4 regions of the Streptomyces sp. NPDC055239 genome follow, and region 1 is predicted to be linked to each of the others. Evidence: riboswitches for the same ligand, from Rfam matches in the RefSeq annotation. Region 1 holds a riboswitch; each other region holds the start of a gene.
The links. A riboswitch is a leader RNA that binds a small molecule or an ion and turns the genes downstream of it on or off. The one in region 1 is predicted to bind cobalamin.
Positions count from the first base shown of each region.

Region 1 (5,580 bases):
CCCCTCGTCGCCGGCATCGCCGCGACGCTGGCCACGCGTCTGACGTACCGCATCGGACGCAACACCGACACCAAGGCGACCGCCAAGGGCTACCGCACCGGTCAGATCGCCTCCGCGGGCCTCGTCTCGCTGGCGCACGGCACGAACGACGCGCAGAAGACCATGGGCATCATCACGCTCGCCCTGATCACCGGCGGCGTCCTGAACCCGGGCGCCAACCCACCGATGTGGGTCATCGTCTCGGCGGGCATCGCCATCGCGCTCGGCACGTACCTCGGTGGCTGGCGCATCATCCGCACCATGGGCAAGGGCCTCACGGACCTCGCGCCGCAGCAGGGCTTCGCCGCCCAGACCAGCGCCGCGACCGCGATCCTGGCCTCCTCGCACATCGGCTTCTCGCTCTCCACCACCCAGGTCTGCTCGGGCGCCGTGATGGGCGCGGGCCTCGGCCGCAAGGGCGGTGTGGTCCGCTGGTCCACGGCGACGCGCATGTTCGTCGCCTGGGGCCTGACGCTCCCGGCCGCCGGTCTGGTCGGCGCGGGCGCCGAGTTCCTCACCAAGCAGGGCCCCTGGGGCATCGCGGCGACCGCCGCGCTCCTGGTGACCGGCTCTGCCGTGATCTGGGTGCTGTCCCGGCGCAACGCCGTCGACCACACGAACGTCGCCGACGACGAGATCCGCAGCTCCTTCGCGGACGAGCCGGCGGGCGTCGTGACCACCGCGATCGCCGCCGTCTCTCCGCCGCCCACCGGGTCGGCCGTGACGAGCCCCGACGTCGACCTCGTCAAGGCCACCATCCAGGCCCCGGCCCCGACCGGCACCGCGGCGGACCCCGCCCGGCCCGCCACGGTGTAAGGACAAGTCAGCATGAACATCGACTGGGCAGCTCTCGGCTCCGTGTTCGGAGTCAGCCTCGCGGTGACGGTGGCCCTGGTGGGCCTGTTCACCCTCGGCATCGTCGGCCTCTCCAAGCGCGAGACGGCAACGTCCGGCGCCACTTCGACCGCTTCCGCCGCTTCCACGGCGGGCGGGCCCCCGGTGGCGGCACGCACGGGCGCGTACGTGTGCTTCGCGCTCTGCGCGGCGGCGGTGGCGTACGGGATCTATCTGATCGTCGCCTGACGATCGCAGCTCCGGGTGGGGTGCGGGACGCTTCGGCGGCCCGCACCCCACCTCTGTCTGTGGGCCTCGGCACACTCTCCCGCCCCAGGTCAACGGCAAGTTGACGGGCGTTCGCGGGCGTGGTGGACTGCCGGAGCCATTACGGCGGCAGAAGAGGAAGCCGGTGCGAATCCGGCGCGGTCCCGCCACTGTCATCGAGGAGCTGACTCAGCCGGCTCCTCGGAAGCCAGGAACTCTCGCCGCCGATCTCGTCGAATCAGGGCGCGGACACCCTGAGTGAGGACATATCGCCATGCGCGGCCGCCCGTTGCCGGTCTCTGTGCCCCCGCCTGTACAGGCCGGGCCCCTCGCTCCCCTCCGCGTCACGGCCGGCTGAAGCCATGCGTGCCGATCGCGACTTCGCGTACGGCGCCGCCGCCGGCCTCCTCGGTGATCTGTTCCTCGGCGATCCTCGCCGCGGGCATCCGGTCGCCGCGTTCGGCCGGGCCGCCGGTGCCGTAGAGCGTGTGCTGTGGCGTGACCACCGCGGGTGGGGCGCCCTGCATGCCGTGGTGTGCGCCGGGGGTGCGGCAGGTGCCGCCGTCCTGGCCTCTTCTCTTGTACGTGACTCACGCGCCGCATCCGTCGCGCTGACCGCCGCCACCACCTGGGCCGTCGTCGGCGGGACCTCGCTGGGGCGCGAGGCGCGGGCCGTCGGCGGTGCGCTCGCCGCCGGGGACATCGAGGTGGCACGGGAGCGCCTTCCGCATCTGTGCGGCCGTGATCCGCAGTCCCTCGACGCCGACGGCATCGCGCGGGCCGTGGTCGAGTCCGTCGCCGAGAACACGTCCGACGCGGTCGTCGGCGCCTTGGTGTGGGGGGCTCTCGGCGGGGTTCCCGGGCTTGTCGCCTTCCGGGCCGTGAACACGCTCGACGCCATGGTCGGGCACAAGTCGGTGAAGTACCGGCGGTACGGGTGGGCCTCCGCGCGGCTCGACGACGTACTGGGGTGGCCCGGAGCCCGGCTCACCGCGGTGCTCGCGGCTGCCGCCGGAGACGCGCCGCGCGGTGCCCTGAAGGCCTGGCGTGCGGACGCGGCCAAGCATCCGAGCCCCAACGCGGGGCCCGTGGAGACCGCCTTCGCAGGGGCGTTGGGGGTACGGCTCGGGGGGACCCTCTCGTACGGAGGCCGCATCGAGCACCGGCCCGTCCTGAACGGGGACGGGCGGGACGTCGAAGTCGCCGACATCGAACGGGCCGTGAAGCTCTCGCGCCGGGTAGGGCTGCTTGCCCTGGGGGTCGCGGCCGTGGTGAGCACTATGCGGAAAGGCAGGGTCTGATGAGTGGTGGGCTGCTCGTTGCCGGGACCACGTCCGATGCGGGCAAGAGCGTGATCACCGCCGGGATCTGCCGGTGGCTGGCCCGCAAGGGGGTCTCCGTCGCGCCCTTCAAGGCACAGAACATGTCCCTCAACTCCTTCGTCACGCGCGAGGGCGCCGAGATCGGGCGGGCCCAGGCCATGCAGGCGCAGGCCGCCCGGGTCGAACCCAGCGCACTGATGAACCCCGTGCTGCTCAAGCCGGGCAGTGACCGCAGCAGCCAGGTCGTCCTCATGGGAAAGCCCGTGGGCGAGATGAGCGCGCGCGGCTATCACGGGGGGCGCCAGGAACAGTTGCTCTCCACCGTCGTGGGATGCCTCGAAGAACTTCGGGGCGGCTATGACGCCGTGATCTGCGAAGGCGCGGGCAGTCCCGCCGAGATCAATCTGCGGCGTACGGACATCGTGAACATGGGGATCGCGCGGGCCGCCCGCTTCCCGGTCGTCGTGGTCGGCGACATCGACCGAGGCGGCGTCTTCGCCTCCTTCTTCGGTACGACCGCGCTGCTCAGCGCCGAGGACCAGGAACTGGTCGCCGGTTATCTCGTCAACAAGTTCCGTGGCGACGTCTCGCTGCTCGAACCCGGGCTCGACATGCTTCATGAGCTCACCGGGCGGCGTACGTTCGGCGTCCTTCCCTTCCAGCACGGCCTCGGCATCGACGAGGAGGACGGCCTTCGGGTGTCCCTGCGGGGCGCCGTGCGGGAGTCCGTCGTCGCTCCCCCGGTCGGCGAGGACGTGCTGCGGGTCGCCGTCTGCGCCGTACCGCTGATGTCGAACTTCACGGACGTGGACGCCCTGGCCGCCGAACCCGGCGTCGTGGTGCGGTTCGTGGACCGCGCCGACGAGCTCGTCGACGCCGATCTCGTCGTCGTACCCGGCACGCGCGGCACCGTCCGCGCCCTTCAGTGGCTGCGCGAGCGCGGCCTCGCGGACGCCATCGCGCGGCGCGCCGCCGAGGGGCGGCCGGTGCTCGGGATCTGCGGCGGCTTCCAGGTGCTCGGCGAGCACATCGAGGACGACGTCGAGTCGCGGGCGGGAGCCGTGGACGGGCTCGGCCTGCTGCCCGTGCGCGTGCGGTTCGCCCGCGAGAAGACCCTCGCGCGCCCGGTCGGCGAGGCGCTCGGCGAACCCGTCGAGGGGTACGAGATCCATCACGGCGTCGCCGAAGTCCTGGGCGGAGAGCCCTTCTTGGACGGCTGCCGAGTAGGCGAGGTGTGGGGCACGCACTGGCACGGCTCCCTGGAGAGCGACGCGTTCCGGCGCCGTTTCCTGATGGAGGTCGCCCGCGCCGCCGGGCGCCGCTTCGTGCCCGCGCCCGACACCAGCTTCGCCGCACTGCGCGAGGAGCAGCTCGACCTGCTCGGCGACCTGATCGAGCAGCACGCGGACACGGACGCGCTGCTCCGCCTGATCGAGACCGGCGCCCCGCCCGGCCTCCCCTTCATCGCACCCGGGGCGCCCGCACGACCGGCGGAGGGGGACGGGTGAGAGCCGCTGCACCCTGGGCGAGAGCCGCTGCCCCTTGCCCCGCCCTGAACCACGTAATGGAGGCCTTGTGAGTACCCCCTATCCGTTCACCGCCCTCGTCGGACAGGACGACCTGCGGCTCGCCCTGCTGCTCAACGCCGTCTCGCCCGCCGTCGGCGGTGTGCTCGTACGCGGCGAGAAGGGCACCGCCAAGTCCACTGCCGTGCGCGCCCTTTCGGCCTTGCTGCCGCAGGTACCCGTCGTCGCCGGATGCCGCTTCTCCTGCGCCCCGGCCGCCCCGGACCCCGCCTGCCCCGACGGTCCGCACGACGCCGGCGGCGCTTCGGTGCGCGACGCGCGGATGGTCGAACTGCCCGTAGGAGCCTCCGAGGACCGCCTCGTCGGGGCGCTCGACATCGAGCGGGCGCTCGCCGAGGGCGTGAAGGCCTTCGAGCCGGGTCTGCTCGCCGACGCCCACCGCGGCATCCTCTACGTCGACGAAGTCAACCTGCTGCACGACCACTTGGTCGACCTGCTGCTCGACGCCGCCGCCATGGGCGCCTCGTACGTCGAGCGCGAGGGCGTGTCCGTGCGGCATGCGGCGCGGTTCCTGCTCGTGGGCACCATGAACCCCGAAGAGGGCGAACTGCGACCGCAGTTGCTCGACCGGTTCGGGCTCACCGTCGAGGTCGCCGCATCGCGCGAGACCGATCAGCGGGTCGAGGTCGTGCGCCGACGGCTCGCGTACGACGACGACGCGGAGAACTTCGCCGCGCGGTGGCACGAGGACGAGTCCGCGCTGCGGGACCGGATCGTCGCGGCGCGTGCGCTGCTTCCCCACGTGCGGCTCGGGGACGGTGCGTTGCGGCAGATCGCCGCCACCTGTGCGGCCTTCGAGGTCGACGGGATGCGGGCCGACATCGTGATGGCGCGTACGGCGACGGCGCTTGCCGCCTGGGCCGGACGCGACGACGTACTCGCCGAGGACGTACGGCAGGCCGCTCTCCTCGCGCTCCCGCACCGGCGCCGTCGCAACCCCTTCGACGCGCCGGGCCTCGACGAGGACAAGCTCGACGACACGCTGGAGCAGAACGGCGACGACGGCGACGGGGACGGCGGGGACGACGACCCCGACGGCGGCGGTCCCGATGGAGGCGGGCAGCCGCCCCAGGACGGACCCGACGCCCCCGAGGCACCCGATGCCCCGGCGCCGGACGCACATGACGCCCCCGCCACCGACAACGAGACCGAGAGCGGGCAGGACGAGGACCTCTCCCCCGCGCAGGCACCCGCGGCCGGTGGCGGTGGCGGTGAACAGCGGCCCGTGCAGGCCTCCGAGCCGTTCCGTACGAAGATGCTGAGCGTCCCCGGTCTCGGTGAGGGTGCCGCGGGGCGCCGCTCGAGGGCGCGGACCGAGCACGGGCGGACCACCGGGGCCCGGCGGCCCCAAGGTGCGCTCACCAAGCTGCACCTGGCGGCCACCGTGCACGCGGCTGCCCCCCATCAGCGGGCGCGCGGACGTGTGGGGCGGGGGCTCGTCGTGCGCCGGGACGATCTGCGGCAGGCGACGCGGGAGGGGCGTGAGGGCAACCTCGTGCTCTTCGTCGTGGACGCCTCCGGGTCCATGGCCG
Region 1 covers NZ_JBSGRD010000008.1:344,276-349,855, reverse strand. The annotation lists gene ACWFRJ_RS26015 (anion permease) at 1-855, shown strand, start outside; gene ACWFRJ_RS26010 (hypothetical protein) at 868-1,122, shown strand; cobalamin riboswitch at 1,229-1,380, shown strand; gene ACWFRJ_RS26005 (cobalamin biosynthesis protein) at 1,503-2,441, shown strand; gene ACWFRJ_RS26000 (cobyric acid synthase) at 2,441-3,970, shown strand; gene ACWFRJ_RS25995 (putative cobaltochelatase) at 4,038-5,580, shown strand, end outside.

Region 2 (5,580 bases), on a different contig from region 1:
CCGCGGGCTCTCCCGGCGCCAGGCCAAGGAGAAGGCGATCGAGCTGATGACGCGCGTGGGCATCCCAGAGCCGAGGCAACGGGCCCGCTCCTACCCGCACCAGTTCTCCGGCGGCATGCGGCAGCGGCTGCTCATCGCGATGGCCGTCGCCCTGGAGCCCGACGTGCTCATCGCCGACGAACCCACCACCGCGCTCGACGTGACCGTGCAGGCGCAGATCATGCGGCTGCTGCGGGACATCCAGAACGAACGCGACATGGCTCTCGTCCTGATCACCCACGACCTGGCCGTGGTCGCCCAGCGCGCGGACGACGTGGTCGTGATGTACGCGGGCACGGTCGTGGAGAACGGCCCTGTGCGGGACGTCTTCTCCGCTCCCCGCCACCCTTACACCCGTGGACTGCTCGACTCGGTCCCCGAACACGCCGTACGGGGGCGCCCGTTGCCCGCCGTGCCCGGCAGCCCGCCCGAGCTGAGCGCGGTGCCGCCCGGGTGCGTCTTCCAGGACCGCTGCCCGCTGGTACGCGAACGCTGTGTCCGGGAACGGCCGGTGCTGCGTCCGTCGGGCGAGGGCCGTGCGACCGCCTGCCACTTCTCAGAGGAGCTGGCCGATGTCTGAGCCCCGAGCCACCGCCGCAGTTCCCGCAGCTACCGCCGCCGCATCGGAGGCAGCCCAAGCCCGGCCGCTGCTCGAGGTCAGCGGCGTCACCAAGAGTTTCGGCAGCGGCCGTCGCCGACTGACGGCGCTCGACGGCGTCGACGTACAGCTCGGCAGGGGAGAGACCCTCGGGCTCGTCGGCGAGTCGGGCTGCGGCAAGTCCACCCTGGCCCGGGTCCTGCTCGGGCTCGAACGGCCCGACGCGGGCACGGTGCGGTTCGACGGCACCGACCCGTTCGCCCTGCGCGGCAAGGAACTCCTCGCCTGGCGCCGCCGCGTCCAGATGGTCTTCCAGGACCCCTTCGCCTCCCTCAACGCGCGCATGTCGGCGGCCGACCTGATCGGCGAACCCTGGCGCACCCACCGGGACGTCGTGCCGGGCCCGAAGGCCCGGGAGAAGCGCGTCCGCGAACTCCTCGCCCTGGTCGGCCTGCGCGAGAGCGACGCCCATCGCTACCCGAACGAGTTCTCCGGAGGGCAGCGCCAGCGCATAGGCATCGCCCGCGCACTGGCCCTGGACCCCGACCTCATCGTCTGTGACGAGCCCGTCTCCGCGCTCGACCTGTCCGTACAGGCGCAGGTCCTGAACGTCCTGTCGGAACTCCGCTCACGCCTCGGTGTCGCGTACGTGTTCATCTCCCACGACCTGTCCGTGGTGCGCTACATCGCCGACCGGGTGACGGTGATGTACCTGGGCAAGGTCATCGAGCACGGGAACACCGAGGAGGTCTTCGACCGGCCCCAGCACCCCTACACCTCGGCGCTGATGTCGGCCGCACCGGTCCTGGACGCCTCCCGCGCCACCGGCGACCGGGAGATCCAGCTCCAGGGGGAGATCCCCTCGCCCTTCGACATCCCCTCCGGCTGCCGCTTCCGTACCCGGTGCTGGCGCGCCGAGGACCTGTGCGCCAACGAGGCTCCGCCGCTCGTCGTCCGGGAGACTGCGGGCGCGTCCGACTCCCACACCGCCCTGTGCCACTTCCCCTTGGAGCCGGTGACGGAGTCCGTGGGGGAATGACCACCCCCTTATTGCACATATATTGCAACTAGAGAATATGTGCAGAAGGAGGGTCGCAGTGAGCGAACCGGTGGTGTTGGGGATCGAGTCGTCGTGCGACGAGACCGGCGCGGGCATCGTGCGGGGCGGAAGACTCCTTGCCCACGTGGTGGCGTCGAGCATGGACGAACACGCCCGCTTCGGAGGCGTGGTGCCCGAGATCGCCGCCCGCGCCCATCTGCACGCCTTCACTCCGGTCGTACGACAGGCCCTGGCGGACGCCGGTCTGCGCCTTGGGCAGATCGACGCCGTCGCCGTCACCACGGGACCCGGCCTCTCCGGCGCCCTCCAGGTCGGCCTCGCCGGTGCGAAGTCCCTGGCCTATGCGGCGGACGTACCGCTGTACGGAGTGCACCACCTGGCCGGACACGTCGCCGCCGACACCCTCGAGCACGGCCCGCTGCCCGAGCCGTGTGTGGTCCTGATCGTCTCCGGCGGCCACACGTCCCTGCTCCTGGTCCCGGACCTGGTGCGTGAGCCGATCCAGCACCTGGGCGACACGCTCGACGACGCGGCCGGTGAGTGCTTCGACAAAGTCGCCCGCATCCTGGGTCTGCCGTATCCGGGCGGACCCGCCATCGACCGCGCCGCGCGTGACGGCGACCCCGGCGCGGTCACCTTCCCGCGCCCGCTGACCCGGGCCGGGGACGACCCGTACGCGTTCTCGTTCTCCGGGCTGAAGACGGCCGCCGCACGCTGGGTGGAGCAGCACCGGCGGCGCGGCGCGGAGCCGTCGGTCGCCGACGGGGCAGCCGCGCTGCAGGAAGCCGTCGCCGACGTCCTCACCCGCAAGGCCGTGCGGGCGTGCCGCGACCACGACGTGAAGACGCTGATCGTGGTCGGCGGAGTGGCCGCGAACTCCCGTGTGCGGGCCCTGGCCGAACAGCGCTGCCGGGCCGCGGGCATCGAGCTGCGGGTGCCGCCGATGACGCTCTGCACCGACAACGGCGCCATGATCGCCGCCGTCGGTGACCTGCTGGTCCGCTCCGGTGCCGAACCCGCTCCCCTCGATGTGTCGATCGACCCGTCCGCACCGCTGGAGTACGCCTCCCTCACGCCGCCGCCTCGTACGCGACAACTCGTAGGCCACAATGAGCACACGAGGCGACGGGAACCAGGAAGCCGGTGTGAATCCGGCGCGGTCCCGCCACTGTGACCGGGGAGCGATCCTCCCGCACGCCACTGTTCGCGCACGCGGACGGGAAGGCGGAGGCGAGCGACGATCCGGAAGTCAGGAGACTGATCCGTCGCCGATCTGACAGCAGGGGCGAGGACACCCCGGAGAGGATCGACTGTGATCACGTATGCCCGGACGGAGCCGAAGCAGCGCCCTGAACCCGGCAGGAGAGGGGTGCTTGCCGCCGGAGGGGCCCTGGCCCTTACCGCGTCCGGCCTGCTCACCGGCTGTGGCGGGGACGGGAAGGACGGGGGAGCAAGCGACCGGTTCCGTGCCGCGTTCACGTCGGGCGGCTCCCAGGAGACCCTCGACCCCCACGTAGCCCCCAACTTCGTCGACCAGGCCCGCGCCAAGGCCCTCTACGACACGCTCGGTACGTACGCGGACGACATGTCCGTCCGGCCACGGCTCGCGGAGTCATGGGAGAGCGACGCCTCCGGCACGCGATGGCGCATACGCCTGCGCGCGGCGGAATTCCACGACGGGAAGCCCGTCATCGCGAAAGACGTCCTCTACAGCTACCGCCGCGCCGCCGACCCCGACACCGGCTCGCCTTCGCAAGTGCTGCTCTCCTCGATCGACTTCGCCGCGAGCAAGGCCGACGGCGAACGGTCCGTGGTCTTCAAACTGAAGGCGCCGAACTTCGAGTTCCCCACCGTTCTCGCCGGGCCCGGCACCGAGATCATCCCCGACGGCACGAAGGACTTCCGCAAGCCCGTCGGCTCAGGACCCTTCACCTACGTGTCGTTCACACCCGGAGGCACCGCCCGCTACCGGCGCTGGGCCGACCACTGGGACGGCGCTCCGCACATCGCCGAGCTCGAGATCGTCCCGGCGAACGACGAGTCGGCGCGGCTCAACGCACTGCTGTCCGGACAGGTGCACTACGCCGCCGACATGGCCGGATCCTCCGTGGAACGGCTCAAGAAGGAGGGCTCGACCCGGTTGCTGACGGCCGAGCGTGCGACCGCGCAGCAACTCCTCCTGCGCACCGGCCGCGAGCCGTTCAACGATCCACGCCTCGTGCGGGCCGTACAGCTCGGCATCGACCGGGCGGCGCTGGTGCGTATCGCGCTCGCCGGCCACGGTGAGACCGGCGACGACCTGTTCGGCATGGGCCTGCGCGGCTACCCGGACGACATCAAGCAGCGTGCACGGGATGTCGACGAGGCACGCGGACTGGTGAAGGAGGCCGGGGCCGAAGGTCTGCACATCACCGTGGAGACGAGTTCCGTCGACGCCGCGTGGGAGCCCGCCGCGGATCTGATGGCGCGGCAGCTGCGCGAGGTCGGACTGAAGCTGACGGCCAACACCCGTGCTTCCAGTGCCTACTTCTCCGAGATCAGGACGAAGGGCGTCGCCGCCTTCAACACCACCTCCACCCTGCCCGTCTCCGACTTCCTGCAGCAGCGGGTGCGCGGCGGAGCGGCCCGCAACCAGACGCAGTACGCCTCGAAGAAGTTCGACGCGCTCCTCGAGCGAGCCAGGACCACCCGTGACGAGCAGGACCGGCTGAGCCTGCTGGCCCGCGCCCAGAAGATCGCCCGCGACGAGTCCGGACTCCTTGTATGGGCCTTCTCGGATGCCACCGACGCCATCGACCGGTCCGTCCGCGGCCTGCGTGCGGCACCGCCGAACTCACACGACTGGGCCCGCTTCGACCGGGTCCGCGTCGGCTGAGGTGCGCGCCTACATTCTGCGGCGTTCGCTCCTGGCACTGGTCCAGTGCCTGTGCGTACTGGTGGCTGTGTTCGCCGTCGGATCGCTCCTTCCCGGCGACACCGCCGACGTGCTCCGCGGCGAACTCGGCACGCCGGAACAAGTGGCGGCGCTGAGAGGGAAGTTGGGTCTCGATGAGCCTGCCTGGGCCCGCTTCTTGCACTGGCTCGGGCGGCTGCTCACCGGCGACCTGGGAAACTCCCTGACCACCGGCCTTCCGGTGGGCGACGACATCGCTCGCCGCACCGGGGTGACGCTGCTCCTGGGTGTACCGGCGCTGCTCCTCGTCACCCTGGTGGCGCCGCTGCTCGGCACCCTGTCCGGGCTGCGTGAGGGCAGCCGCACCGACCGCACGCTGAACGCCGCCGCCGTGCTGCTGCACGCCGTCCCGGAGTTCGTGCTCGGGCTGCTGCTCGTCGCATCGGTGTCCCTGGCGGCCGGACTCCTCCCCGCCACCGCCGTCGGCATGGACACGGCCGCGCTGCTGGCGGAGCCGACCGTCCTGGTGCTCCCCGTCACCGTACTGACGGCCCGGCACCTGTGTGATCTGGCACGCCAGATCCGCGTCGGGGTGGCGGCCGAGCGGCACGGTCCTGTCGCCGAGCATCTACGGCTGCTCGGCATGCGGGAACGCACGGTGGTGTTGCGCCACGTGCTGCCCAACGCCCTGGGCCCTGCCGCGCAGCAGTACGCCCGGTGCGTGGAGGGGCTCCTTGGCGGCGCCGTGCTCGTGGAGGCGGTGTTCGGATTCCGCGGCCTCGGCAGCGGCTTCGTCGAGGCGGTGCAGAACCGGGACCTGCCCCAAGTGCAGACGTACGCGCTCCTGTTCGCGGGCACCGCCGTCGCCGTGAACCTCGTCGCCGATCTGGCCGCGCACCGGCTCGCACCGCGACGGGAGGTGACAGCGTGATGCTGCCGGAGAAGGCCGAATCGGTGGGTGAGGTACGACGGCGCATGTCGTCGCGCATG
Region 2 covers NZ_JBSGRD010000011.1:2,643-8,222, reverse strand. The annotation lists gene ACWFRJ_RS30060 (ABC transporter ATP-binding protein) at 1-619, shown strand, start outside; gene ACWFRJ_RS30055 (ABC transporter ATP-binding protein) at 612-1,676, shown strand; partial or broken gene tsaD (tRNA (adenosine(37)-N6)-threonylcarbamoyltransferase complex transferase subunit TsaD) at 1,747-2,775, shown strand; cobalamin riboswitch at 2,791-2,975, shown strand; gene ACWFRJ_RS30045 (ABC transporter substrate-binding protein) at 3,067-4,572, shown strand; gene ACWFRJ_RS30040 (ABC transporter permease) at 4,574-5,521, shown strand; gene ACWFRJ_RS30035 (ABC transporter permease) at 5,521-5,580, shown strand, end outside.
Region 2: it holds a riboswitch for cobalamin, as region 1 does, so the genes downstream of both, ACWFRJ_RS30045 (ABC transporter substrate-binding protein) here and ACWFRJ_RS26005 (cobalamin biosynthesis protein) in region 1, are expected to answer to the same signal.

Region 3 (5,580 bases), on a different contig from region 1:
CCCCACGGCAGGCGAAGTCCCGCCTGCGCCAGGAGATCCCGCCTGGCGAGCATCTCCGCGACCGGCCCTGTGCGTACTCCCGAGGGGGTGAGCAGCGCCGCGTCGTCGGCCCAGCGGAGGGCCAGATCCACGTCGTGGGTGGCCATGACCACGGTCGTCCCCGCGTCCCGCAGCCCTTGCAGGGTGATCAGGAGGCGTTCCTGGCCGTCCGGGTCGAGTCCGGCGGTCGGCTCGTCGAGGATCAGTACGCGGGGGCGCATCGCCACGGCGCCCGCGATGGCCGTCCGCTTGCGCTGGCCGTAGGAGAGCAGATGGGTGGGGCGGTCCGCCAGGGCGCCGATGTCGAGCGCGGCGAGCGACTCGGCGACCCGCGCCCGGACCTCGGCATCGGGCAGCCCGAGGTTCAGCGGCCCGAAGGACACGTCCTGCTCCACCGAGGCGGCGAACAACTGGTCGTCGGGGTCCTGGACGACCAGTTGGACTGTGGTGCGCAGCCGGGTCAGACCCTTGCGGTCGTACGTCACGGGAACGCCCGCGACGCTCAACCCGCCCTGGTCCGGGCGGAGTCCGCCGCTCAGCAGCCGCATGAGGGTGGTCTTGCCACTGCCGTTGCGCCCGAGCAGCGCGAGAGCACGGCCCTCGGTGACATCGAAGTCGAGGCCGCTGAGCACGGTCGGCCCCTCTTCGTACGCGTAGGAAGCGGCGCGAAGAGCGACCAAGGACGCGCCCGGCTCTCGCTCGCGAGGAGCTCTCGCGTCGCTCGGGTCGCTCGGGTCGCTCATGGAAGGAGCCTTTCCAGTACGAGGGTGAGGACCGCGAGGCCCGTGAGGAGTACCGCGCTGGCCGCCACGAAGGGCCGGGAGATCCGGGCTTCGGGCACAAGGACGCGCAGGGTTCCGTCGTAGCCGCGTCCGGCGAGCCCGGCCTGCAGCCGGGTCGCCCGGTCGAAGGCCCGCACGAACGCGGTGGCCCCCAGAGAGCCGAGGGAGCGCCAGGTGGCGGCCCGGGTGGTGTGGCCGAGCCGCGCGGCCTGCGCCTGCCGGATGCGGCTCATGGAGTCCAGGAGCAGGAAGCTCATCCGGTACATGACGAGGGCCACGTCCACGACCGGCGCCGGAACACCCGCCTTCACCAGGCGGGGCAGCAGATCCGACATCGGCGTGGTGAAGGCGAAAAGGAGGACGCCGAGCGAGGCCGCCGACGTGCGCAGGAGCAGACCGCCCGCCCTGGCGGGACCGCCGTCGGCGAGCGTGACGAACCCTTCGGTTCCGCCGAGTTGGACGATCAGGGTCAGGGCTCCGGTGACGCAGAAGCCGAGCGGTACGCGGTAGGCGCGCCACAGTTTACGCGGCGGCACACCGGCAGGCCCGAGCAGCACGGCGAGCGCCGCGATCAGCACCAGGGCGGCGCCGGGCCAGGGCGGCAGCGAGACGGCAAGGACAGTGAGGCCGAGCCCGAGGACAGCCTTGTCCACGGGGTGACGGCGGCGCCAGCGACTGCTGTGCGCCGCCGCGTCGATGGGCAGCACGCGGGCTCAGACCTGCTCGGTCTCGGGCCGGACGCCCTCCACGTCGCCGGACTGCTCCGCAGGTGCTGCCTGCGCCCGTGCCGTCTCCGCGCCCTGACGGCGCCCCTTGCGCACACCGAAGTAGTACGCGAGGACGCCCGCACCGAGTGCCGCCTGCAAGGCGAAGAGCGCCGACTCGATCTCCCCGGAAGGGGGTTCGTACAGCGGCGAGAACCAGGGCTCGTAGTCCGGCTTGATCTCGGTGATCGCGGTCTCGGCCTGGGCGTCCGCCCCGGCGAACGGTTCCTTCTCGTCGTCGCCGAGACCGAGCGCCACCGGCAGCACCGCGAGCGCGGCGACGATGACGAGGAGCACAATGTTGATCTTCGCGTTCCGGCTCATGCTCATCAGGCGCTGGCCCCCGTCTCGGTCTCCGTCTTCTTCGCCGCAGTCGTCGCGGTCGTCGCGGTCGCCGCCGCCTGCTTGCCCTGCAGCAGTACGCCGAGCCGCGTGAGTTCACCCTTGCTGGACTGCACGAGCAGCCGCATCACCAGGACGGTGAGAAGCCCCTCGCTGACGGCCAGGGGGATCTGCGTGACGGCGAAGATGCCGCCGAACTTGCCCAGAGCACCGAGGAATCCGCTGCTCGGGTCGGGGAACGCCAGGGCCAGCTGGACGCTGGTGACGCAGTACGTGGAGAGGTCGGCGACGAACGCGCCGAAGAACACGGCGACCATGAGCGGCACGTCGTACCGCTTCAGGAGCCGGTAGACGGCGTATCCGGCCCATGGCCCGACGATCGCCATGGAGAACACGTTGGCGCCCAGCGTGGTGAGCCCGCCGTGGGCGAGCAGCAGGGCCTGGAAGAGCAGCGTGATGGTGCCGAGCACCGCCATGATCGGCGGCCGGAACAGGATCGCGCCGAGCCCGGTGCCCGTCGGATGCGAGCAACTGCCCGTGACGGAAGGGATTTTCAGTGCGGAAAGGACAAAAGTGAAGGCTCCGGAGGCGCCCAGGAGCAGGGTGCTCTCCGGGTGCTCCTTGACCTCACGGGTCAAGGAGCGGACTCCGTGGACGACGAACGGCGCGGACGCTACGCTCCAGGCGATCGCGTGCGCCGGCGGGAGGAAACCCTCGGCAATGTGCATGGCTAAGCAGACCCTCTCCAGCACCTCGTGGATGGACAACGCGCCTTGGTCGGTCTCCTGGCTTACGGGTCATACCGACCGGACTCCGCCTTCCCGGATGCGTGTGCACCCAGTGGCTGCCGCGAGGGCTGGAGCCGGACTTCCCGATCACAGTGGCGAGGGCCGCACCGGCATCACACCGGATTTCCCGTTCACCAAGGCGTGGTGACCATAGTGCGCAACCGAGATTCCTGACAACTTGTGGGACGGCCGCGCCTGTGGGCGTACGCCCCTGGTCAGACCTCAGACCTCAGGAGTGCGTGAAGCCGGGCGGTCGCTTGTCGACGAAAGCGGCCATGCCCTCCTTCTGGTCCTCGGTCGCGAACACGGCATGGAAGAGGCGGCGTTCGAAGCGGACCCCCTCCGCGAGGGTCGTCTCGAACGCCCGGGACACGGCTTCCTTCGCCATCATCGCGACGGGCAGGGACATCCCCGCGACGGTCTCGGCGACGGCGAGGGCCTCGCCGACGAGTTCCCCCGCGGGCACCACGCGCGATACGAGTCCGGCCCGCTCCGCTTCCTCGGCGTCCATGGTGCGACCGGTCAGGCACATCTCCATGGCCTTGGCCTTGCCGACCGCGCGGGTCAGCCGCTGCGAGCCGCCGATGCCGGGGATGACCCCCAGTTTGATCTCGGGCTGACCGAAGACGGCGGTATCGGCGGCCAGCAGGATGTCGCACAGCATCGCCAGCTCGCAGCCACCACCGAGCGCGTACCCGGAGACGGCCGCGACCGTCGGCGTGCGCAGCGAGCCGAGCCTGTCCCAGGCGGCGAACCAGTCGCTGAGGTACATGTCCATGTAGCTCCGGGGCCGCATCTCCTTGATGTCGGCCCCGGCGGCGAACGCCTTCGGCGATCCGGTCAGGACGACGCAGCCGACGTCCGGGTCCCGATCCAGTTCCGCCGTCGCGGCGACGATCTCGTTCATCACCTGAAGGTTGAGGGCGTTGAGAGCCTTGGGCCGGTCGAGCGTGAGAAGTGCGGTACGGCCCTTTCGTTCGATGCGGATCGTCTCGTACGACGCTGAGGTCGTCTCGTACGGCTCTGTTGTCATGCGCTGTCCCCGTCCCCTGCCGTGTGCTGTCTGATGGTGTTGACGATCCCGGAGAAGTCCTGGTCCGATCCGGCGCCTTCCGCGTAGGCGGCATACAACTCGGCTGCCTTCACACCGAGTTGTGCATGGATTCCACTGGCCTCGATTGCGCTGGCCGCGAGTCCCAGGTCCTTGGCCATCAGTGGGGCGGCGAATCCGGGTCGGTAGCCGCGGTTGGCTGGGCTGGCCGGAACGGGCCCCGGCACCGGGCAGTTGACGGTCAGGGCCCAGCACTGCCCGGAGGCGGTGGAGGCCACGTCGAACAGGGCCTGGTGGGACAGGCCCAGGCTCTCGCCCAGGACGAACGCCTCGCTCACCGCGATCATCGAGACGCCGAGGATCATGTTGTTGCAGATCTTCGCCGCCTGTCCGGCGCCGGGTCCGCCGCAGTGCACCGCCTTGTTCCCCATGATCGTCAGGAGCGGGTCCGCCTCGGCGAACTCGGCATCGCCGCCGCCCGCCATGAAGGTGAGCGTGCCTGCGTCGGCGCCCACCACTCCCCCGCTGACCGGGGCGTCGAGGGCCCGCATCCCGGCCGCCGTCGCGGCCGTGTGTGCGCTGCGCGCGTCGGCCACGTCGATGGTCGAGCAGTCGATGAACAGCGTGCCAGGCCGGGCGGCGGCAAGGAGCCCCTCCTCCTGGTAGAGGCTAAGGACGTGCCGCCCGGCAGGCAGCATGGTGATCACCACGTCCGCCACGGCGGCGGCGTCCGTCGACGATCCGGCGGCCACCACGCCGTTCTCGACCGCCTCGGCGAGCAGTTCGGGCAGCAGGTCGTGGCCGAGCACCCGGTGCCCCGCCTTGACGAGATTGGCGGCCATCGGGCCGCCCATGTGACCGAGCCCGATGAAGCCGATGGTGAGAGCGGTGTTCACCACGCCACCTCCTGTGGGGTCGTCGCCAGGTGGATGTCGCCGTCGGCGGGCGGGCCGAAGTGGCGCGCCACGTCCGCGTCGGTGACCTCGGCCAGGGTGGCCGGTTTCCAGCGGGGACTGCGGTCCTTGTCGATCACTTGCGCCCGGATCCCCTCGACCAGGTCGTACGAGGCGAGCGCGGCGCGGGAGACCCGGTACTCCTGCTCGAGGACGCGCTCCAACGGGCCGAGCCGCCGCGCCCGGCGCAGTGCGGCGAGCGTGACCTTCAGGGCGGTGGGCGACTTGGTGGCAAGGGTGTCGGCCGCCTCCGTCGCCGCGCGCGCTCCATGGCCGCGCAGCCGGGCGAGGATCTCCTCCACCGTGTCGGCGGCGTAGCAGTCGTCGATCCAGGCCCGGTGACCGGCAAGGTCGCCGGGCGGCGGCTGGCGCACGTACATCTGGAGGGCGTCCCAGACCGGCTGCGTGGCGAAGTCGCCAAGCAGCCTGGGCATGTCGCCAGAGGCCACGAAATGATCGGCGAGCCCGCACAACAGGGCATCGGCGGCGCCGACTTGCGCGCCGGTGAGCGCCAGGTGGGTGCCGAGTTCACCGGGGGCCAGGGCCAGCAGGTAGGTGCCGCCCACGTCGGGGACGAAGCCGATGCCGGTCTCCGGCATCGCGATGCGCGAGCGCTCGGTGACGATGCGGACGTCGCCGTGCGCGGAGACTCCGACGCCGCCGCCCATCACGATCCCGTCCATCACGGCGACGTACGGCTTGGGGTAGCGGGCGATGCGCGCGTTGAGCCGGTATTCGTCGCGCCAGAAGTCGGCGGAGGCGGCTGTCCCCGCACGTGCGTCCTCGTAGATGGAACGGATGTCGCCGCCCGCGCACAGACCGCGCCCGCCTGCGCCTTGGACGACCACGGTCCGTACGGCA
Region 3 covers NZ_JBSGRD010000007.1:46,502-52,081, reverse strand. The annotation lists gene ACWFRJ_RS22645 (energy-coupling factor ABC transporter ATP-binding protein) at 1-782, opposite strand, end outside; gene cbiQ (cobalt ECF transporter T component CbiQ) at 779-1,528, opposite strand; gene ACWFRJ_RS22635 (energy-coupling factor ABC transporter substrate-binding protein) at 1,535-1,909, opposite strand; gene ACWFRJ_RS22630 (energy-coupling factor ABC transporter permease) at 1,915-2,655, opposite strand; cobalamin riboswitch at 2,686-2,883, opposite strand; gene ACWFRJ_RS22625 (enoyl-CoA hydratase) at 2,945-3,748, opposite strand; gene mmsB (3-hydroxyisobutyrate dehydrogenase) at 3,745-4,665, opposite strand; gene ACWFRJ_RS22615 (enoyl-CoA hydratase/isomerase family protein) at 4,659-5,580, opposite strand, start outside.
Region 3: it holds a riboswitch for cobalamin, as region 1 does, so the genes downstream of both, ACWFRJ_RS22630 (energy-coupling factor ABC transporter permease) here and ACWFRJ_RS26005 (cobalamin biosynthesis protein) in region 1, are expected to answer to the same signal.

Region 4 (5,580 bases), on a different contig from region 1:
CCGCGGCCCGCGAGGCGCGGATCCCCGTCGTCGTGGTGCGCCGACCGCCGGTGCCGGAGGGCGTGACGGTGGCCGACACCCCGGAGCAGGCCTTGGCCTGGCTGCGAGCAATCGTCGGCAGCCAGACCTAGCGGCACCGGACGCTCAGTCCTCCGGATAGCGGCGCGGCGTCCAGACGATCTGCTGTCCGTCGCCCCGCTGCTCCCAGCGGGTCTGCGACGACCCGACGAGCAGGATCGTGCGCATGTCGACATCGGCCGGATCGAGATCGGCGAGCCGCACGGTGCGTACGCTCTCGGCCGGTCCTCCGACATCGCGGCCAAGGACCACGGGCGTGTCCGGCGAGCGGTGTTCGAGGAGCAGGTCGCGGGCCTTGCCGACCTGCCAGGTCCGGCTGCGGGAGCCCGGGTTGTACAGCGCGAGCACCAGATCGGCCGATGCCGCTGCCCGCAGCCTCTCGGCGATCACCTCCCACGGCTTGAGCCGGTCGGAGAGCGAGATCGTGGCGTAGTCGTGGCCCAGCGGAGCGCCCGCGCGGGCGGCAGCGGCGTTGGCCGCAGTCACCCCCGGAAGCACCCGTACCGGCAGATCCGCGTACTGCTTCTGCGAGGCCACCTCAAGGACAGCCGTCGCCATGGCGAAGATGCCCGGGTCGCCGCCGGAGACCACGGCCACGCGCCGCCCGCGCCGGGCGAGATCCAGGGCGAACTCGGCGCGCTCCGACTCGACCTTGTTGTCCGAACCGTGCCGCACCTGCCCCGGGCGGACCGGCACCCGGTCCAGGTAGGTGGTGTAGCCGACCAGGTCGTCGGCGGCGGCAAGCACGCCACGGGTCTCGGGCGTGAGCCACAGCGGCCCGGCGGGACCGGTACCGACCACCGCCACCTCGCCGGAGTCCGGGGTGCGCTCGGGCCGGGGCGCGTCGATCCTGCTGGGCAGGACGGCGACCGCGAAGTACGGCACCGTGTCGGCGTCGACCGCGGCCAGCTCATCGGTGCGCTCGCCGGTCATCGTGGCGCGCTCGACGTAGTGGGCCTCGGGCAGCCGCCCGGAGTTCTCGAAGGCGCGGCGCACCGCGGGGAACGTACGGCCCAGCTTCATCACCACAGCCGCGTCGGTGGCGGCGAGACGGGCGGTCAGCTCCTCCTCCGGCAGGGTGCCGGGCAGGATGGTGAGGACCTCCTCGCCCTCGGCGAGCGGAGTGCCGAGCCGGGCGGCGGCGGCGCTGACGGAGGTGACTCCGGGGATCACCTCGGTGGGGTAGCGGTCGGCGAGCCGCTTGTGCATGTGCATGTACGAGCCGTAGAAGAGCGGGTCGCCCTCCGCGAGGACGGCGACCGTGCGTCCCGCGTCGAGGTGCACCGCGAGGCGGGCCGCCGCCTCGGTGTAGAAGTCCTCCATCGCACCCCGGTAGCCGCCGGGGTGGTCGGTGGTCTCCGTCGTGACGGGGTAGACCAGCGCTTCCTCGATGTGGTCGGCGCGCAGGTGCTCGGCCGCGATGGACCGCGCGATCGACCGTCCGTGCCGGGCGCTGTGATAGGCGACGACATCGGCTTCGGCGATGACCTCCACCGCGCGCAGGGTCATGAGGGCCGGATCGCCGGGGCCGACCCCGACGCCGTACAGGCGGCCTGTCTTGTGCTCGCTCACGCTCATTCTTCCTCGCTGGCGATCGCGTTGAGTGCGGCGGCCGCGATGGCGCTGCCGCCCCGGCGGCCCCGCACGATCATGTGTTCAAGGCCTGACGGGTGCGCGGCCAGGGCGTCCTTGGACTCCATGGCGCCGACGAAACCGACGGGCACACCGATGACGGCGGCGGGGCGCGGTGCGCCCTCCTCGATCATTTCGAGCAGCCGGAACAGCGCGGTGGGCGCGTTGCCGACGGCTATGACCGCGCCTTCCATCCGGTCGCGCCACAGTTCGAGGGCGGCGGCGCTGCGGGTGGTGCCGAGCTCGGCGGCCAGAGCGGGCACCGACGGGTCGGACAGGGTGCACACCACGTCGTTGTCCGCGGGCAGCCGCTTGCGGGTGACGCCGCTCGCGACCATGGCCACGTCGCACAGGATGGGGGCGCCCGCGCGCAGGGCCTCGCGGGCCCGGGCCACCACGTCCGGGGTGAAAGCGAGGTCGCGTACGAGGTCGACCATGCCGCAGGCGTGGATCATGCGGACCGCGACCTGGCTCACGTCGGCGGGCAGGCCCGACAGATCCGCCTCCGCGCGGATCGTGGCGAAGGACTGGCGGTAGATCGCCGGTCCGTCCTTCTCGTACTGATGCACAGTGCGTTCGCTCTCTTGATAGGGCATGGGGCAGTCAAGTGTTGCAGAGTTGTTCATGTGTTCATGTGTTGTCAGCCGCGGGTAGCGGCCACGGCGGCGGCGAGTGCTGCACCCGGGCTGCCCGTGTTGCCCGGAATGCTCGCAGGAGCGTCCCGTTTCTCGCCGTGTACGCGGGAGATCTGATGTCCGTCGGGGGTGGCGACGACGTCGACCCACTCCCCGTGGGGATGTCCGCACCGGCGCTCGCACCCGGACCAGTACACGGGCAGGGCCCCGACAGGTCCCAACGAGGCTTGCGCCGTGGCGCGTACGTCGTCCAGAGCCTTGGCGCAGCCGGGCCGGCCGATACAGGCACCCACTCCCGTCCAGGGGGAGTCGGGCGCGGTGATGAGGCCGGCGGCCCCCAGATCCGCCAGAAGTCGTGCGGCCTCTGACCGTTCGACTCCCGGCACGACGACTCCGCGCCAGGGGGTCAGCCGCAGTTCGCCGCTGCCGTGCTCGCGGGCGGTGTCCGTCAGCGTCTGCCATGAGGGCGCGCTGACGCTTCCCAGCGGCAGGCCGATGGACAGCGCGGCCTTGTCGGGGGGGCCGGGTACGACGCCGATGGCGGGCCCGACCGCGTCCTGGGGGAGCGGCCCTGTGGTGGGAGTGACGCGGAAACCGGCCTCCCGCAGGCGGTGCAGGACCGCGTCGAGGAGAGGACCGACGCCGCCGGGCAGATCCGTCACCCGCCAGGCACCCGCGTCGGGCGCCTGCTCCAGGAAGGTCTCGGCCGCGACGAGGGCGGCCCGCGGTGCCTGCGCGGCCGCGATCAGGACGGCGTCGCGCGCCGGTCCGATCCGCAGCAGAGCCTCGTCCTCGCCCCGCGCCGTCAGGGTCACATCACCGCCGAGGGCGGCCACGTCGCCGCGACCGTCGTCGAGGGCGAACAAGAACCGGCCGGACAGGGCGGTGGCCCGGTCGCTGGCGCACAGCAGCTCGTCCAGGGCAGACAGCCACGGACGGATGTCCCGCTCACCCAGACCGTCGAGCCCCGAGAGCGGGGAGGCCACCACATTGCGCACCCGCTCGTGGCGTTCGGAGGGCAAAAGCCCCGATTCGCCAAGCAGACAAGCCAGTTCGCTCCCGCGGTCCGCGCGAAGACCGCGCAGCTGCACATTGCCGCGCGATGTGAGATGCAACTCGCCATCTCCAAGGCGCTCGGCCAGATCCCGCAGCACGTCTGCCTGCCCCACGCTCAGGAGGCCGCCCGGAACGCGGACGCGGGCCAGCGCCCCGTCGTCCGCCCGGTGCAGCCGAAGCGTCCCGGGGCAGGAGTCACCGCGGTCGCGGGCAGACTCGTCTCCCGGGAGTGCTGGCGGGGGGACCGATGGGGGCATGGCGGCGAGCATACCGACCTATCGCAGCAGGTCCGCCTGCCCCCCGGTAGTTGCCCGGCCCTTAGTATTCCTAGCGACGGGCCAACCGGCCCGTCGTCGCCACAGACGGCGACAAGGGGAGGAAGCCCGGTGTGAATCCGGCGCGGTCCCGCCACTGTGAGCCCGGTCCTGGTGCCGGGTGAGTCAGGAACTCCCTTCCCCGAGCTCTCGTCCGCTCGAGCAGGGGAGACGCCATCGACACCACCCGGGGCGTGGACACCCCGAGGAAGGCCCGACGCCGCATGATCCTGCTCCTGTCGACGTCCGACACCGACCTGCTCAGCGCCCGCGCCGCAGGCGGACCGATCGCCTACCGCTACGCGAACCCCTCCCGGCTCCCGCTCGAGGACCTTCCGCAGCTCCTGGACGGCGCCGACCTGGTCGTCGTACGTCTGCTCGGCGGTGTGCGCGCCTGGCAGGACGGCCTCGACCAAGTCCTCGCCACCGGACGTCCCGTGGTCGTCCTCACCGGCGAACAGGCCCCCGACGCCCAGCTGATGGCCGCATCGACGGTCCCCATCGGCCTCGCAGCCGAGGCCCACGCCTACCTGGCGCACGGCGGCCCCGACAACCTGGAGCAGCTGGCCCGGTTCCTCTCCGACACCGTCCTGCTGACCGGGCACGGCTTCGAACCGCCCGCCCCCGCACCCTCGTGGGGCCCGCTGGAGCGCACCGCCCGTCAGGTCGAGGGACCGACCGTCGCGGTGCTCTACTACCGCGCCCACCACATGAGCGGCAACACCGCCTTCATCGAGGCCCTGTGCCGCGCCGTCGAGGACGCAGGAGCCCGCCCGCTGCCGCTGTACGTCGCCTCGCTGCGCACCCCCGAACCCGAACTCATCGCGGAACTGGGCGCCGCCGACGCGATCGTGACCACGGTCCTCGCGGCAGGCGGCACACGCCCCGCCGAAGCCTCTGCGGGCGGCGACGACGAGTCCTGGGACGCCGGAGCCCTCAGCGGCCTCGACGTACCCATCCTCCAGGCGCTCTGCCTCACCAGCTCGCGCAGCGACTGGGAGGACAACGACGAGGGCGTATCGCCGCTGGACGCGGCGAGCCAGATCGCGGTCCCCGAGTTCGACGGCCGGCTGATCACGGTGCCGTTCTCCTTCAAGGAGATCGACGAGGACGGACTTCCCGCGTACGTCGCCGACGCCGAGCGCGCGACCCGCGTGGCCGGTATCGCCGTCAGGCACGCACGGCTGCGCCACATCCCGGCCGCCGACAAGCGCATCGCGCTCGTTCTGTCCGCGTACCCGACCAAGCACTCCCGGATCGGCAACGCCGTCGGCCTCGACACCCCCGCGAGCGCCGTCTCCCTGCTGCGCCGACTCCAGGCCGAGGGATACGACTTCGGTACGGACGAGGTGCCGGGCCTTGTCTCCGGCGACGGCGACGAGCTGATCTACGCCCTGATCGAGGCAGGCGGCCACGACCAGGAGTGGCTCACCGACGAGCAGTTGGCCCGCAACCCCGTCCGCATCCCGGCGGCCGACTACCGCCGCTGGTACGCCACTCTCCCCGCCGAGCTCCGCGAGTCCGTGGAGCAGCACTGGGGCCCCGCCCCCGGCGAGATGTTCGTGGACCGGTCGAGCAATCCCGAGGGCGACATCGTCCTGGCCGCCCTGCGCCGCGGCAACCTGCTCATCCTCATCCAGCCGCCGCGCGGCTTCGGCGAGAACCCGATCGCGATCTACCACGACCCCGATCTGCCGCCCTCGCACCACTACTTGGCCGCCTACCGCTGGATCGCCGCCTCCGCCGACGACAACGGCTTCGGCGCCGACGCGATGATCCACCTCGGCAAGCACGGCAACCTCGAATGGCTGCCCGGCAAGAACGCGGGCCTGTCCGCCGCCTGCGGCCCCGACGCGGCGCTCGGC
Region 4 covers NZ_JBSGRD010000020.1:88,465-94,044, forward strand. The annotation lists gene ACWFRJ_RS41270 (cobalt-precorrin-6A reductase) at 1-131, shown strand, start outside; gene ACWFRJ_RS41275 (precorrin-2 C(20)-methyltransferase) at 145-1,656, opposite strand; gene ACWFRJ_RS41280 (precorrin-8X methylmutase) at 1,653-2,279, opposite strand; gene cobG (precorrin-3B synthase) at 2,351-3,670, opposite strand; cobalamin riboswitch at 3,739-3,870, shown strand; gene cobN (cobaltochelatase subunit CobN) at 3,940-5,580, shown strand, end outside.
Region 4: it holds a riboswitch for cobalamin, as region 1 does, so the genes downstream of both, cobN (cobaltochelatase subunit CobN) here and ACWFRJ_RS26005 (cobalamin biosynthesis protein) in region 1, are expected to answer to the same signal.